4 regions of the Desulfurispirillum indicum S5 genome follow, and region 3 is predicted to be linked to each of the others. Evidence: riboswitches for the same ligand, from Rfam matches in the RefSeq annotation. Region 3 holds a riboswitch; each other region holds the start of a gene.
The links. A riboswitch is a leader RNA that binds a small molecule or an ion and turns the genes downstream of it on or off. The one in region 3 is predicted to bind cobalamin.
Positions count from the first base shown of each region.

Region 1 (3,684 bases), 860 kb from region 3:
CCCTGCTCTGCCGCGAGGATACCGCTGATCAGCAGAAACAACGTACTCTTCCCTGCTCCGTTGGGCCCGATCACACCGACTTTTTCTCCAGGCAGAACTTCCAGATTCAGAGCTCTGATGACATGGGGCGTATCGGGATAGGAGAAGCACAGCCCTTCAATACGCAGTACCGGAGTATGAGATTCAGCCATGGGAATATCCTGCCTGTAATTGAAGAAATATAATAAACGCGCAGACCACAAGCACCAGCCCCAGCAACACCAGGTGGCGCCAGGGAGGAAACGGGTGACCTGTCGGTCTGCCCAGGTGGTAGCCACGCAGGATCATCGCCTGGTAGACCCGCTGGGAACGCTCATGGCTGCGCAGAAACAGACTGCCCCACAGCCAGGCCATGGTGCGCAGTGACAGAAGTGACCATGGTTTTATCGAGTAACCGCGCAGGGTCATGGCGGTGGTCATGCGTCCATGGTCATCGGCAATGACATGGAAATACCTCAGCACAAGCCCGGCCATATCGGCCATCACCGGCGGCAGCCCCAGGGACTTCAAGGTATTTATTGTTACCTCCAGGGTCATGGTTCCTATCATCGCGAACACCACCATCATGATGGCATAAAAGCGGGCCGCAATCAAAAGAGCGGCGTGCGTCCCCTCACGGGAGACACTGACCATCCCGAGATCCAACAGCACCGTCTGGCCACCAGCAAAGGGGAGGAAAATCACCATGGCCACAATAATGAACGATGGCAGACGCAGACGGTTGAAGAGGGCCATTGGCCCAAGGCCCGCCAGCACTGAACACGCAAACCCAACCCCCAGAATCAGTGGCAGCAAATGCAGCGCTTTGACAAAGGAAAAGCTGAAGGCCAGCACCAGGGCAGCCAGCAAACGACAACGCGGATCCCAACGGTGGAGAAAACAAAAACACCCCATGGATCGTGCTATGCCTCCATGTTTTCGTCGAGCAGCGCAGGGCTGGTTCGCTGAAAATAGTGCACCAGCCAGGCACAGAAGGCACCCTCCAGGAGGACTAAAGGAATATGCACCAGCACCAGGACGAGCAGAGCCGCCCGTTCAGCGGCAGCGTCTATATGTACTGGCATCCACAGGAGTACGGTTGATGCAAAAATGATGACTGCCAGCACCGACCCCAGGGAGCCCACAAAAAAAGCCAGTCCGAGATACAGGAGGTTGCCGCCACGCATGGCCACAGGACGCATCATCCGATAAACCCCACTGGCCACCAGTGCAGGAATACCAATGATCAGGGAATTTATGCCTATGGTGGTCAGCCCGCCATGACCCAGCATGATTGCCTGCAGAAAAATGGCGATGACCACCGCTGGCAGCGCGTAATAGCCCAGCATAACACCCAGTATGCCACTGAGCATAAGGTGCGCGCTGGTGGGAGGGATGGGAATATGCACAGTGGAGAGGACGAAGAAAGCTGCCGTAAACAGTGCCGCGCGGGGAATCCCTTCCCGGGGGTCTGCCATGCGGTTGATTCTTGCTACTGCCACTGCCGTCAGGCCAATAGTGAGCGCAAAAGCTCCAACAGTTACCGGCAGTGGCAATATGCCGTCAGGAATATGCATGACTCTTCTTTCCTTTGCGGAAATAGAGCGCCGTTCCCACAGCACCCCAGACGACCAGGCCGAACATGAGAAGGGTGCGCAGTCTTCCTGTTTCTGTACGGGAAGTAATGGTAATATCCTCATCGCCCAGATCAACATGGATCATGGCCCCATGGCCCGCCTGTCGCAGCTGAATGCTCCAGGTACCTGAAATCTGCTGATCCGGGGTAACGCGCACATGCCCCTGCTCATCGGCCACAGTGGTCAGCCAGGGCGTGCGGGGATTCTGAGGCGAAAAGACCACCACCTGGGCGCCAGCCATGGGCGTGCCATCCTCATAGATAGCTTCCACGAAGATCACCCTCTGGATTTCCGTACGGGTAACCACACCATGCGCATGGGCAATACCCGAGCTCAACAGAAAAGCACAGAGAACCAGCAGGGCAAACCGCATTGACACGGTAGTGCCCGAAACGATTACCATCGGTGATATTCCGGAATATCTGGGGGAACAACAAGAGCTCGCACTGGACATAAAAAAGCCTCCTGGGATCTGCCCCGGATACGGAAGAACCCAGAAGGCGTCGTGGCTGTTAACCCCAACGTCTCTGCGCACCCGCCTTCCATACCCGGGAAGGGTCGTGTGTACTTTCCGGCAGGTCTCCTGGCTTGCGAATCATCCTCCAGATCGCCTTCCCGGCACGGGCCAGTGGCTTGTGATCCATCGTCATCGCTTACAGTGGCGGGTCCGCGGGGGATTTGCACCCCTCTTCCCTTTTCACCCGGATACGGGCACCGAAAATGAGAACTAAACGTGTTTACGGTACCTGTACCCATTTGTCAAGATACCTGCCATTGCACCTCTTCAGCAGTGACTCAGTGCCATTGGACACTGCAGTGTCCTTCGCCGGCATGACCCACATGCATACCCTGAAGCTTCAGTCTGTCAGCGCCAGCGGCGAAAACAGCAAAGCCGATACCTTCGAGATTCACATCATCGTCAGCATCCTTGTCGGCTCTGCCGAATATATGATCAAAGTGAAACGTCATTTCCAGATCACCGTCTTCGTCCTTACTGACAAATCCCTTGCGCTCATCACCCACAAATTCGCCACAGCGATAGGTGGCAACGTCATCGGAAGTTATCTGAAAGCTGACACTGCGACCATCCTTCCGGGCGGTGCCAATCAGCACCATAGACGCTCCCTTGAGCATGCCCGACTCCGCCTTGACAACCTGCCAGGAAAGGGCATTGTAGTGACCAGGCGTGACGTTCTCAACGACACCTACCAGCACTGGTGGCTCTTCCACGCTGCCGCGGGCCAGGTCAACCACATGAATCCCTTCCAGGGAAGCCTTGGCGCTGTAGGTGATGGCATCGGCCACCTCGGGGTCAAAGGGCGGGGTAGTCTGGTAGGCCGTGATATTCTGGAGCACCACAAAGGCGTGGTCAAAATTCAGCTGCCAGCCATCCTTGGTGAGTTTCGGACTCATAAACCCCTCGGCTATCAGTTCTTCGCCATTGGCAAAGAATTTCAGCGTTCCGGCAGAAGCCATGCTGAAGCATGACAGCAGCGCCAGGGTGCTGGCCAGGAAAAGCCCGGTAGATCGCATTGTTTTCTTCATGGAAAATCTCCCTGCAACGTGCATATACACGGTATTTCCTGCCACAACTACGCTTTATCGCTCGAAAAAGTCAAGAAAAATATTACGAAATTTATTTTCGTGTTACCAGATAAAGACGAATTTCCTTGTCAACAAGGGGAATTTTGATAATATTTGTGCGCTTTCAAGGATTTTTTTTTAACATTCATCGCACATGGCGTCTTGAGCGTCAGTGAAACTCTTCAAGGAGGGTTGCATGCGTATACTGCTCTTTCTGGCTACCAACCTGGCGGTCATTGTCGTCGCCAGCATTACCCTGAGCCTGCTGGGCGTTGGTTCCATCCTGGATGCTTCGGGCACCGGGCTCAACCTGACCAGCCTGCTCATTTTCTGTTTTGTCTTCGGCATGTCCGGTTCTTTTGTCTCCCTGCTGCTTTCGAAATGGATAGCAAAAAAAGGGACTGGCACCGTTATCATCGAGCGCCCGCGTAACGAGCGCGAGCAG
Region 1 covers NC_014836.1:1,343,588-1,347,271, reverse strand. The annotation lists gene SELIN_RS06365 (energy-coupling factor ABC transporter ATP-binding protein) at 1-191, opposite strand, end outside; gene cbiQ (cobalt ECF transporter T component CbiQ) at 184-933, opposite strand; gene cbiM (cobalt transporter CbiM) at 942-1,595, opposite strand; gene SELIN_RS06350 (hypothetical protein) at 1,582-2,034, opposite strand; cobalamin riboswitch at 2,212-2,389, opposite strand; gene SELIN_RS06345 (hypothetical protein) at 2,451-3,200, opposite strand; gene htpX (protease HtpX) at 3,436-3,684, shown strand, end outside.
Region 1: it holds a riboswitch for cobalamin, as region 3 does, so the genes downstream of both, SELIN_RS06350 (hypothetical protein) here and metE (5-methyltetrahydropteroyltriglutamate--homocysteine S-methyltransferase) in region 3, are expected to answer to the same signal.

Region 2 (3,684 bases), 320 kb from region 3:
GGCAGTGGGTGTGCTCGCCCTTGAGGTAGCCGTGAACAGGGCAGATGGAAAATGTCGGTGTGATGGTGATGTAGGGCAGGTGGTAGCGCCGGGTGATGGTGTCCAGCAGTTTGCCCACGGTGGTGCCGTCCTCCACGGCTTCGCCCAGGAAGATGTGGAAGACGGTCCCCCCGGTGTAGAGGGGCTGCAGCTGATCCTGATGGTCCAGGGCGGCAAAGAGGTCGCGGGTTTTCTCCACCGGTATCTGGGTGGAGTTGGTGTAGTAGGGGCGCTCTTCAGTACCGGAGGTGATGATGCCGGGAAGGGTCTGGCGGTCCTTGCGGGCCAGGCGGAACGAGGTGCCTTCGGCGGGGGTGGCCTCCAGGTTGTAGAGCACGTCTTCCTCCAGCTGGAACTGTCCCAGGCGCTCCCGCATGAATTCCATGACGCGACGGGAAAATTCCAGCCCTTCGGGATGGGTGATATCCACGCCGATAAAGTTCAGCAGCGCTTCGTTCATGCCGATGATGCCGATGGTGTTGAAGTGGTTTCGCCAGTACTCGCCAAAGCGCTGATGAATATCCTGCAGGTAAAAGCGGGAATAGGGGTAGAGGCCGTTTTCCGTCAGGCGCTCCAGGGCCTTGCGTTTGATTTTGAGGCTGTCGCGGGCCAGCTCCATCAGCTCGGCCAGCCGCTCAAAGAAGGCCGTTTCGCTGTCCACGCTGTGGGCGATGCGGGGCAGGTTGATGGTTACCACGCCAATGGAGCCGGTCAGGGGATTGGCGCCAAAGAGTCCGCCACCGCGCTTGTGCAGTTCCCGATTGTCCAGACGCAGGCGACAGCACATGCTGCGCGCGTCGTCGGGGCTCATGTCGCTGTTGACGAAGTTGGCAAAGTAGGGGATGCCGTACTTGGCGGTAGTCTCCATCAGCCTGCCCACCATGGGGTGCTGCCAGTCGAAGTCGCGGCTGACGTTGTAGGTGGGAATGGGGAAGGTGAAGACGCGCCCTTTGGCGTCGCCTTCCATCATCACTTCCATGAAGGCCTGGTTGAGCATGAACATCTCTTCCTGAAATTCCCCGTAGGTGCGTTCCTGGGGCTTTCCGCCTATGATGACCGGCTCGTCGCGGTGGGTGGAGGGGACGTACAGGTCCATGGTCAGGTTGGTGAAGGGCGTCTGAAATCCCACGCGGGTGGGGATATTCAGGTTGAAGACGAACTCCTGCATGGCCTGCTTCACTTCGGGGTAGGTCAGCTGGTCATAGGCGATAAAGGGTGCCAGGCAGGTATCGAAATTGGCAAAGGCCTGGGCCCCCGCGGCTTCCCCCTGCAGGGTGTAGAAGAAGTTGACCACCTGACCCAGGGCCGAGCGCAGGTGTTTGGCCGGCTTGCTCTCCACCTTGTCGGCCACGCCGCGAAAGCCGCGCACCAGCAGATCCTTCAGATCCCAGCCGCAGCAGTACACCGCCAGCAGCCCCAGATCGTGAATGTGAAAGTCGCCACGGGAGTGGGCTTCCTGCACCTGGCGCGGATAGATCTTATTGAGCCAGTAGCGGGCGGTGATGGTGGAAGAGATGTAGTTGTTGAGCCCCTGCAGCGCATAGGTGGTGTTGCTGTTTTCGTTGACCCGCCAGTCGCTGCCGCCCAGGTAGGATTCCACGATGCTCTCCAGACCTTCGAAGCTTTCGGTCATGGCCCGCATGTCGGCGCGCTGGTGGCGGTAGATGATATAGGCTTTGGCGGTTTTGGCGTGGCCACCCTCGATGAGAACCTTTTCCACGCAGTCCTGCACCTGCTCTACGGTGCAGGAACCGTACTGGCCGTACTGGTCCACCAGGGCGCGCAGCACCTGCAGGGAGAGGGCCGAGGCAATGTTACGGTCGCTGCCGCCCACCGAACGGGCGGCCTTGAAGATGGCAGTGGCGATGCGCTCCTGGTCGAAGGGGACAAAACGACCATCGCGCTTCATGACAGTAGTGATCATAGTTCAGGCTCCGTGGCTTCCGCCACTGTCCGTCCGCGAAGACGGCACATCATCCCGGCAAATATCCGGGCAGGCAGTGGCAGGGGTACGCATGTGATGAAAGAAATGGGTACGTGGGCCGCAGAGCGCTGGCTACAAAAGACGGGAACGTGAAGACAGAACTTCCATAGGAACATCCCTCCGCTGTGTGTTCTCGGGGCAGGTATCCTGGCTCGCCATCATCCTCAGCTCCGCCTTCCCGTGTTGTCACAGTGGCGCATGGAGCCTTGTCCGGCTTACAGTTGCGGGGGCAGCGACGGATTTTCACCGCACTTCCCTGAATCCCGGATCGATATAGTGCCCTGCCTCTGCGACCATGTCAACGGAAGATTTCCCACCCCCGGCTTCCCTTGATTGCCACGGGTTTCTGGAGTAGTATCTGCCCATCGGACTCGTATTTTTTTATCCATCTCGAATATCAGGAGGCATTCCATGCATGAAAAAAGTATAGCTCTGCTGAACAAGGCCGTATCTGAAGAAATCGCCGCGCTCCACCAGTATATGTATTTCCACTTTCACTGTGACGACCAGGGCTACGACCTGCTGGCCGGGCTCTTCAAGCGCACCGCCATCGAAGAGATGATCCACGTGGAGCGTCTGGCCGAGCGCATCCTCTTCCTGGGTGGCGACGTGGAAATGAAAGCCGGCTCCAACGTTATTCCAGAACAGGACGTGAATAAAATGCTGGAAATGGCTGCCAAAATGGAAGAGCAGAGCGCCATGGACTATAACCGCTGGGCCAACGAGTGCGGCACCAACGCCGACTCGGTCTCCAAGAAACTCTTCGAGGATCTGGTCATGGATGAAGAGCGTCACTACGACCAGTATGACAACGAAATCGACAACCTCAAGCGTTTTGGCGAAAACTACCTGGCCCTGCAGTCCATTGAGCGCAGCAAGAGCCGCAGCGCCGGACAGCCCGCAGAGTAAAACCCCTCAGAACATGTATATCCAGGGAGCGTCAGCCGGCGCTCCCTGTTTCTTTTGCTGGCCACGGCACCCCTTCACCCCTGCGACAGCCTCACCCACAGCACTTTCCTGCTGAAATGCCCGAATACCCTTGACAGAGGATCGAAAAAAGCGCTAGAAAGTTTGCGTAAACTAACATGATCGCCCGTGCCTCCACACTCACCAGAAGGTGAAGCAGCGTGAACGCGACGCACCCGGAAGAGCGACTGGAAGAGGGCATCCATGTCAGATCAGAATCCCCACGACATCTACCGCAACCACCACAAGGATATCCTGCGCTATTTCTCCAGCCGCGTATCCTCTTCCGGAACAGCGGCAGACCTGACCCAGGAAACCTTCCTGCGCCTGCTGCGCAGCTCCATCTCCCTGCTCAATCCCAAAGCGTACCTGCTGAAAGTTGCCCACAATGTACTGATCGACTACTATCGATCCGCGAGCCACATGCCCGTGGAGGATATCAGCCCCGAAGAACTGGAAAGTGCCATGGGCCGGGCTCCCTCAGCCGAAGACACCGCTTTGTCCCGTGAAGAGCTGGCAATCCTCATGGATGCCATCGCGGAACTGCCCCCCAGGGCCAGGGAGGTCTTCCGGCTCAAGCGCCTGGAAGGGTTGAGTTACAGCGAAATCGGACAACAGCTTGGCATCACGCGCAGCACTATCATGGAACATATGGCCCGCGCCCTCACCCACTGCACCAGACGCCTGGATGAGTA
Region 2 covers NC_014836.1:2,522,286-2,525,969, forward strand. The annotation lists gene SELIN_RS11830 (ribonucleoside triphosphate reductase) at 1-1,963, opposite strand, end outside; cobalamin riboswitch at 2,144-2,336, opposite strand; gene SELIN_RS11835 (bacterioferritin) at 2,435-2,932, shown strand; gene SELIN_RS11840 (RNA polymerase sigma factor) at 3,194-3,684, shown strand, end outside.
Region 2: it holds a riboswitch for cobalamin, as region 3 does, so the genes downstream of both, SELIN_RS11830 (ribonucleoside triphosphate reductase) here and metE (5-methyltetrahydropteroyltriglutamate--homocysteine S-methyltransferase) in region 3, are expected to answer to the same signal.

Region 3 (3,684 bases):
GGTACGTTCGAATTCTCCATGCACAAAAACATCAAGGCCGGACTCTTCCTGGAAGTCAATGACCTGACAGATGTATTCCTTGATCGTCTGTTGATACTCTTCCGCGGTTATGTGCCCCTGGCGGAAGCGATGACGGACTGCCCGGATTTCCGGTGTCTGCGGGAAAGATCCTATGGTCGTAGTCGGCAGCAGGGGTAGGTTGAAACGTTCACTCTGGGCGATGCGCCGCTGATCAGAGGTCTCCTGACGCACAGAGATTTCGGGGGTGAGGGCTTCCATCTGGTGTCGTACGGATTGACGCCTGACGCGTTTGCTGCCTGCCCGTGCCGCCAACGCCTGGCGATTCTCCTCGAAGGGTGCCGCGACTGGTTCGCCGGCAAGGGCGGAGCGCAGCAGATTCAGTTCGCCGCACTTCTGGCGGGCAAAGGCAAGCCAGTTGAAAATTTCCGGATCCAGCTCATGCTCCAGTTCAAGGTCAACGGGAACATGGAGTAAAGAGCAGGAGGTTCCCAGCATGACCTGCTCTTCGCCAATCCACTGTGACGCGTATTCGGCCACCTCGCGTGCCTGGTCAAGATCGGTGCGCCACACATTGCGGCCGTCCACCAGCCCCAGAGAGAGATACCTGGATGTTGGCCACTGGCTCAGGAGGGCGGGCAGCTGATCCGGCGCGCTTACCAGGTCGACATGCAGGCCAGTGACAGGCAGATCCAGAGCCAGTTCCAGGTTTTCTTCCAGGCCGCCAAAATAGGTGGCTACCAGTATCCGCGCCGGGTTTGCCGCGTTTTGCAGGCGCTTGTATACGGCCGTGAATTCAGCACGGGCCGCCCTGGGGAGATCACTGGCCAGGATGGGCTCATCCAGTTGAATCCACTGGCAGCAAGTGGCAAGTCGGGTGAGAATAGCCTCGTACACTGAGACGAGGGCATCCAGATGCTGCCAGCGGTCAAAACCTTCCACCGTCTCCTTGCCCAGGGCCAGAAATGTGAAGGGGCCGGGGAGTACGGGCTTGGCGGGAAAACCTGCCTGGATCGCCTCTTCAAGGTGATCAAAAAGATCACTGCTGGAGAGCCGGAACTGCTGCTTTGGAAAGAACTCCGGCACAATATAGTGATAATTGGTATTGAACCATTTCGTCATTTCCATGGCTGGAGCACTCGCATTGCCCCTCACTCCACGTGCCATAAAGAAGCGCGTGTCCAGGTCTGCCTGTTCACCTTCCCGGCGGAAGCGTTCAGGTACTGCACCCACCATGGCGATCATGTCGAGCATGTGGTCGTAAAAGGAGAAATCTCCTACGGGGACCAGGTCAATACCGGCGCGCCTCTGAAGTTGCCAGTGCAGACGGCGCAGAACGCGGCCATCGGCCTGAAGGCTCTCCAGGGTGGCTGTTCCCTTCCAGTAGGCTTCAAGAATGGTTTTCAGTTCACGGCGTGAACCCATACGGGGAAATCCAAGTGTGTGCGTCAGCATAGTCAGCTCCTTTTCTGGAATTGGTACCCAAAGTAAAGGCACTGACAGCGCTCAGCGTGCATATTCCCGATGACGGACATACACGCAGAAAACGCAAAACCCATCCCCTGCTGGCAGGAAATGGGTGTAAGGAAGAGTTATCGCGAATCTGCAGCGGTGTTCAGCCATGAGCAGAATTCGTGTACCCCTGCTCTACACCCTGGCGCGAGGTGCTGTCAGGCCTGAGAACAGGGCGTCTTCTGGCTTCCGGCTTTTTTCGCTCCATGGCCTTCCCAGATAACTATCCAGTGACCATGCAGCATGTGTCCGGTTACAGCGGCGCGTCCGCGACGGATTTTCACCGTCTTCCGTTTCCTGCTCTCGAATCTGTAATGGGAGGGAGGGTTTTCACCAGTAATACGGGATCTGCCCTCATCTGTCTCTATGGATACCGCACTCTGGCATGGCAGGTCAACCGGTAAAATGCAATTGGAATGGCGTGCCATTCCTGGAGTCACGCTTTGGTGGTTCTGCCTTCTACGGGCATGGACATTCTCGAGGGAGGAAGGTATGGTGAATTTTCTTAGGAAGCATGTTTGCCTGGAGGTGTCATGGGCTCTCTGAGTTTTTCAGGTCGCCGTGTACAAGTGTTGCGTTTTCTGTTGGTGTTCTCAGTGATCCTGGGAGTTTACGCCGAAGTGTCCGCTGGGAGCCACGCTGTGGATATTCACCTGCAGACTGCCACGGGTACGCTGCGCGGTACCCTGCAGTTGCCGGAAGCGGCGGGGAAAACGGCGGCGGTGGCGCTGATTATTGCTGGTTCCGGTCCCACGGATCGCGACGGAAACACCGTGGGGCTGCCGGGGCGAAACAACAGTCTGAAGATGCTGGCTGAGGAGTTGGCGCGTGCGGGCTATGCTTCCGTGCGTTATGACAAGCGGGGCATCGGGGCCAGCAACCAGGCGGCACTGGATGAGTCGCAGCTACGGCTGGACACCTATGTTCAGGATGCCGCCAGCTGGATGGAAATGCTTGTCGCCGATTCGCGTTTTGACTGTGTTGTGGTTATCGGTCACAGCGAGGGAGCCCTGATCGGCATATTGGCAGCTCAGCAGCAGCCACACTGCGCCCGTGTCACCCTTGCCAGCCCGTCAGGAAGTGCCGCAGATCTGCTGCGCCACCAGTTATCCGGGCTTTTGCCGACGGATCTTGAGCGTGCAGCGGCGGCGATTATCCGGTCCCTCGAAATGGGGGAGACGGTGCCGGTTGTGCCGCAGGAACTGGCCCTTCTGTTCCGTGAGAGTGTGCAGCCATACCTGATCTCCTGGTTTCCTTACCAGCCTGCCGAGGAGCTGCAGAAACTGAGTACTCCCGTTGCCATCTTCCATGGGCAGACCGACATGCAGGTGCCGGTCGCTGAGGCTCAGGCGCTTCAGGCGGCGAATCCCGACGCGCGGCTTCATGTGATTCCCGGCATGAATCATATTCTCAAGCTGGTTGAAGACGATCCGCAGGCGCAGCGGATTTCCTATGAAAATCCGGATGTGCCGCTGGCACCGGAACTGGTGCGGCAGCTGGTGAATTTTCTGAATGAAGCCCTCGTGCCAGCAGAGGAGCTGCCATAGGCTCTGCGAACCTGCAGAACCCAGATATCCCATCCGGGAGCCGGTATGGCTGCTGTTGCCAGAATATGCAGAGGAGATAGCCCGCACGTGTCTGCGTGTTCCGTGGTTGATTCCTCCGGCGGCCTGTGTCACTGTACGGTCTTCTGAAGGCAGAGGCAGGAGGTTTCGTGTGCGCGGCGGCAAAAGCGACTCGGGTTTTCACACCATGAAGAATATGGCGGAGCTGCCCGCCGATCTGCTTGACACTTACCTGGAGCGATGTCAACGGCGAACAGCTGACAAAAATGGCATCCTCTTCGGCCCTCACGAGGCTCCCGACTTTATCTACATGGTGTTGCAGGGCAGTGTGCGCATCTTCCTGAGCTGCCCCAACGGCAAGGAATTCACCATATCCGTTTTGCAGCGCGGCGGTGTCTACAGCGGTCATGCGCGGGGGTTCGGCATGGCCATGGCCGCGCAGACCCAGATTGCCCTGGTGCATGTCAGCGATTTTCGCGAAATCATGGAGCAGAACCCGGCCTTTATGCTCAGTGTGGTGGCCATCCTGGGTGATGCCCTGAAAAATACGGTAAATATTATTGAAAACCTGGCATTCCGCGAGGTGGAC
Region 3 covers NC_014836.1:2,206,527-2,210,210, reverse strand. The annotation lists gene metE (5-methyltetrahydropteroyltriglutamate--homocysteine S-methyltransferase) at 1-1,473, opposite strand, end outside; cobalamin riboswitch at 1,686-1,859, opposite strand; gene SELIN_RS10355 (alpha/beta hydrolase) at 2,172-3,077, shown strand; gene SELIN_RS10350 (Crp/Fnr family transcriptional regulator) at 3,247-3,684, shown strand, end outside.

Region 4 (3,684 bases), 370 kb from region 3:
CCTCGGTGAGGAAAATCCGCATGGAGTTTCGATCCAGTGTCCAGTGCCCGAATCCCGCAATCTGCTCGGCAAAGCGATCCTGGGTGTAGACTCGATCCAGCAGGTAGATCAGGTCACTGCCAGCGGAGAGATCCCTGACCGTCGAAAGCCGAACCTTTCGGCCCTGTCGCTCAAACAGCCAGGTAAAAACCTCCACCTGCCGGATTTCCCCCGAAGCCAGGCGGTGTTGAAAGTGCGCATACTGCGTAGGTGCCTCACGATGCAGCTGCAGTGCCCGCTGCGCCGAGGCATCGGGCAGAATATTGATCTGTCCCATGTGCATCCGGCGCAGGGTATCAATATCATAACCGTAGAAATCCACAGCCGCCTGATTGGCATCCAGAATAGTGCGCGTCTGTTCATCAATCAGCAGCATGACCGAACCATGCTTGAGGAAAGCACCATAGGTGAAGAGCTCTTCGCCTGAGGCCACAGACAACGACATGCAGAGCACGATACAGATCAAAGGTATACGCATGATCCTCTCACCACTTTCATTTTCAGTGAGCCCGAACCTGTGTTGTACCTGTTCCGAGAAAGTCTCTGCAATATCTTTTTATCAACTTATTCCATGGCAAATTACCCATTCTTTACCCATGCTTCCAGTAGGAATGCAGAATATATTCAGCGTACCGTTTTCCAGGCCATTCAGGCATGCAGCCATTTTTTCATTTTCCCCGTGCCATTCCCCGCCTGGTGTGCGAGAATTTCCGGAACTCCTCACGATGGCAACAGCTTGCTGAAATACTTAAAAAATACGCAGGCAATTGAAAAATGCTCAGGTGCAAGGCGCTCGCGGAGCGTGGAATGAAGCGTACTTCCCGTACGTTGCAATGACGCGCGACGGCGGGCAACACCGCAGATGAGGGTTTTTCAGCAGCCTGCTGAACCTTTTCCCGCCATTCCGGGAGCACACCAAGTGGCCGGGGAAGTTCATGGATACGCTTACGAATGGCATCACACCTCCAACACTCAAGAGTACCGGAAAGCACCATGCGGAAACTGAGCCAAGCCATCTGCCTCAAGCCAGCCGAGGCCCTTATCGGTGAACATCCTCAGACCATCTACACCATCCTTGGCTCCTGCGTCTGCGTGATCATGCACAGCCCACGCCTGAAGATCACCGGCATCACCCATGCCCTGATGCCCTCCATCGGCCAGGCCAGCACCACCACTCCCCTGAAGTACGCCGATGGCTGTGTGCGCTTTCTCCATGACGCCTTCCGCTCCCGTGGCGTCAAACCCCACGAACTCACCGTCAGCGTCTTTGGCGGCAGCCGTATGGCAAACCAGCCAAGGCGTCACGCCTGGATAAGCGTCGGAGAGCTCAATGTGGAAGTTACCCTCACCCTGCTGCGCGAACTTGGCTACCCCATCAGCCACCAGGAAACCGGAGGCATCAATGGCCGTAAAGTCTTCATCAACTGCGCCAGCGGAGAGGTTCTGCTCAAACGCCTGCCCACGCTTCCCGAGTGCCTGTGACAGGAGAGTTGCCGATGCAGACACTTTTCTTCCGCCCCCGCTGAATGGCTTTGACAGTAACGCCCGCTTTCGGTAAAAGAAACAGCAACAGATTCCGGTGTCTGGCACTGCCCGTGTCAGATGAAAAGGGAAGCGGGGTGCAACTCCCCCACGGACCCGCCACTGTGAGCGACGACGACGGATCACTTTGCCACTGGCCTCTCAGGTTGGGAAGGCGATCGGGAGGATGAATCGCAAGTCAGGAGACCTGCCGGAATCACACAGGCCTGCACGGCAGACCTGTGTACTCAACCCTTCCCGGGTATGGAAGGTGGGTGCCGGTTCGGACATTTTCGGGTTTTGCTCGCAACGTGTACCTCCTGTGTTCCCCTGCTTGCCCGGGATACAACGCAGGAGGCTTTTTCATGCCAGCTTTTTTTGCTTGTATCCCGCTGTCAGTCTTACCATGGCAGCGGATGTTTCCCCCGAATTCCCCTGGTGCCGCCCGAACCGTCACGGACACCACGGGAGGCAACCCGTGATGAAGCCCATCATCGACACCATCACCGCCCCCAGCGCCGAAATCCGCGCTGCCGCCCAGGCCCGCATTGACAGCCTGGCCAAACCCCTGGGCAGCCTGGGCAGGCTGGAATCCATCGCCGCCCAGGTGGCCGCCATCAGTGGCACCATCACCCCCGCCCCCCGCAGGAAGTGCACCATCGTCATGTCCGCTGACCACGGCATCGTGGAAGAGGGCATCGCCTGCGCTCCCCAGGAAGTCACCGCCATTCAGACCATCAACATGCTCAAAAACCTGACGGGCATCTGCGTGCTCAGCAACGCCAATGGAGCCGATGTGCGCGTGGTGGATATCGGCATCAAACCCAACATATCCCACCCCGGCCTGATTGCGCGCAAAGTGCGCCCCGGCACCGCCAACTTCGCCAAAGAAGCGGCCATGGAGCGCCACGAGGCCGAACAGGCCGTCCTCACCGGCATCCAGGTGGTTCAGGAGCTGGCACACGAAGGCTATAACCTGATCGGCACCGGCGAAATGGGCATCGGCAACACCAGCTGCAGCAGCGCCATCTTCATGGCCCTGACCGGAGCCAGCGCCGACGAGGCCGTGGGCAAAGGGGGCGGCATCACCGACGAAGCGCTGGCCCGCAAAAAACAGGTCATCAGCGCCGCCCTGGCCCTGCACCAGCCGGACCCCGCCGACCCCCTGGATGTACTGTCCAAAGTGGGCGGACTGGACGTGGCGGGCATGGTGGGCTGCTTTCTGGGCGCTGCCCACAGTAAAGTCCCCGTGGTGATCGACGGCTTTATCTCCGCCGCCGCCGCCCTGGTGGCCTGCCGCCTCAATCCGCTGGTGCGGGAGTACCTGATCCCCTCCCACCGCTCGGCGGAGCCCGGCTACGTCCGCATTATGGCGGAACTGCAGCTGGAACCCCTGCTGCACCTGGATATGCGCCTGGGCGAAGGCACCGGCTGCCCCCTGGCCTTCGGCATTGTGGATGCGGCCCTCAGTATGCTGAGCACCATGGCCACCTTCGATGAAGCCATGATCAACCGCGACTACCTGGTGGATATACGACCATGAAACACCCCGAATCCGTTCCCCAAAGCGCCATTGTACTGGCGGCCTTCGGCACCACCTACCCCGCCACCCTGGAACCCATCCTGGCCATGCTGCGGGACATCGAGCAGCGCTATCCCGGCATCCCCGTCCGCCTGGCCTTCACCTCCAACTTCATCCGCCGCAAGTGGCATGAGCGCGCCGCCGACGCGGCATATCGCCGTGACCACCCGAACATTCCCCAGCAGATCTTTGCCGTCAAAAACGTGCTGGGCGCCATGGCCGATCTGCAGCATGAAGGCTGCCGCAACATCGTGGTGCAGCCCGTGCTGATCGTCGATGGCGAGGAATACCGCGACCTGGTGGCCTGCGTGGAAGCCCTGGGCGCCATCAGGGCCCATAAACCCCACCTGCAGCCCTTCGCCAAAGTCGCCATCGGCAAGCCCCTGCTGGGCTCCTTTCACCACCGTGAGCAGCTTGACGCCCTGGTAGCGGCCCTCAAACCCGATATCGACGCCGCCCGCGCCGCCGGAGCCGCCCTGGTCTACATGGGCCACGGCAACGAACACATGGCCCAGGGCGCCTACTACGAGCTGGAAATTCTG
Region 4 covers NC_014836.1:1,832,932-1,836,615, forward strand. The annotation lists gene SELIN_RS14045 (PAS domain-containing sensor histidine kinase) at 1-517, opposite strand, end outside; gene SELIN_RS14050 (chemotaxis protein CheD) at 1,033-1,521, shown strand; cobalamin riboswitch at 1,600-1,790, shown strand; gene cobT (nicotinate-nucleotide--dimethylbenzimidazole phosphoribosyltransferase) at 2,042-3,103, shown strand; gene SELIN_RS08665 (sirohydrochlorin cobaltochelatase) at 3,100-3,684, shown strand, end outside.
Region 4: it holds a riboswitch for cobalamin, as region 3 does, so the genes downstream of both, cobT (nicotinate-nucleotide--dimethylbenzimidazole phosphoribosyltransferase) here and metE (5-methyltetrahydropteroyltriglutamate--homocysteine S-methyltransferase) in region 3, are expected to answer to the same signal.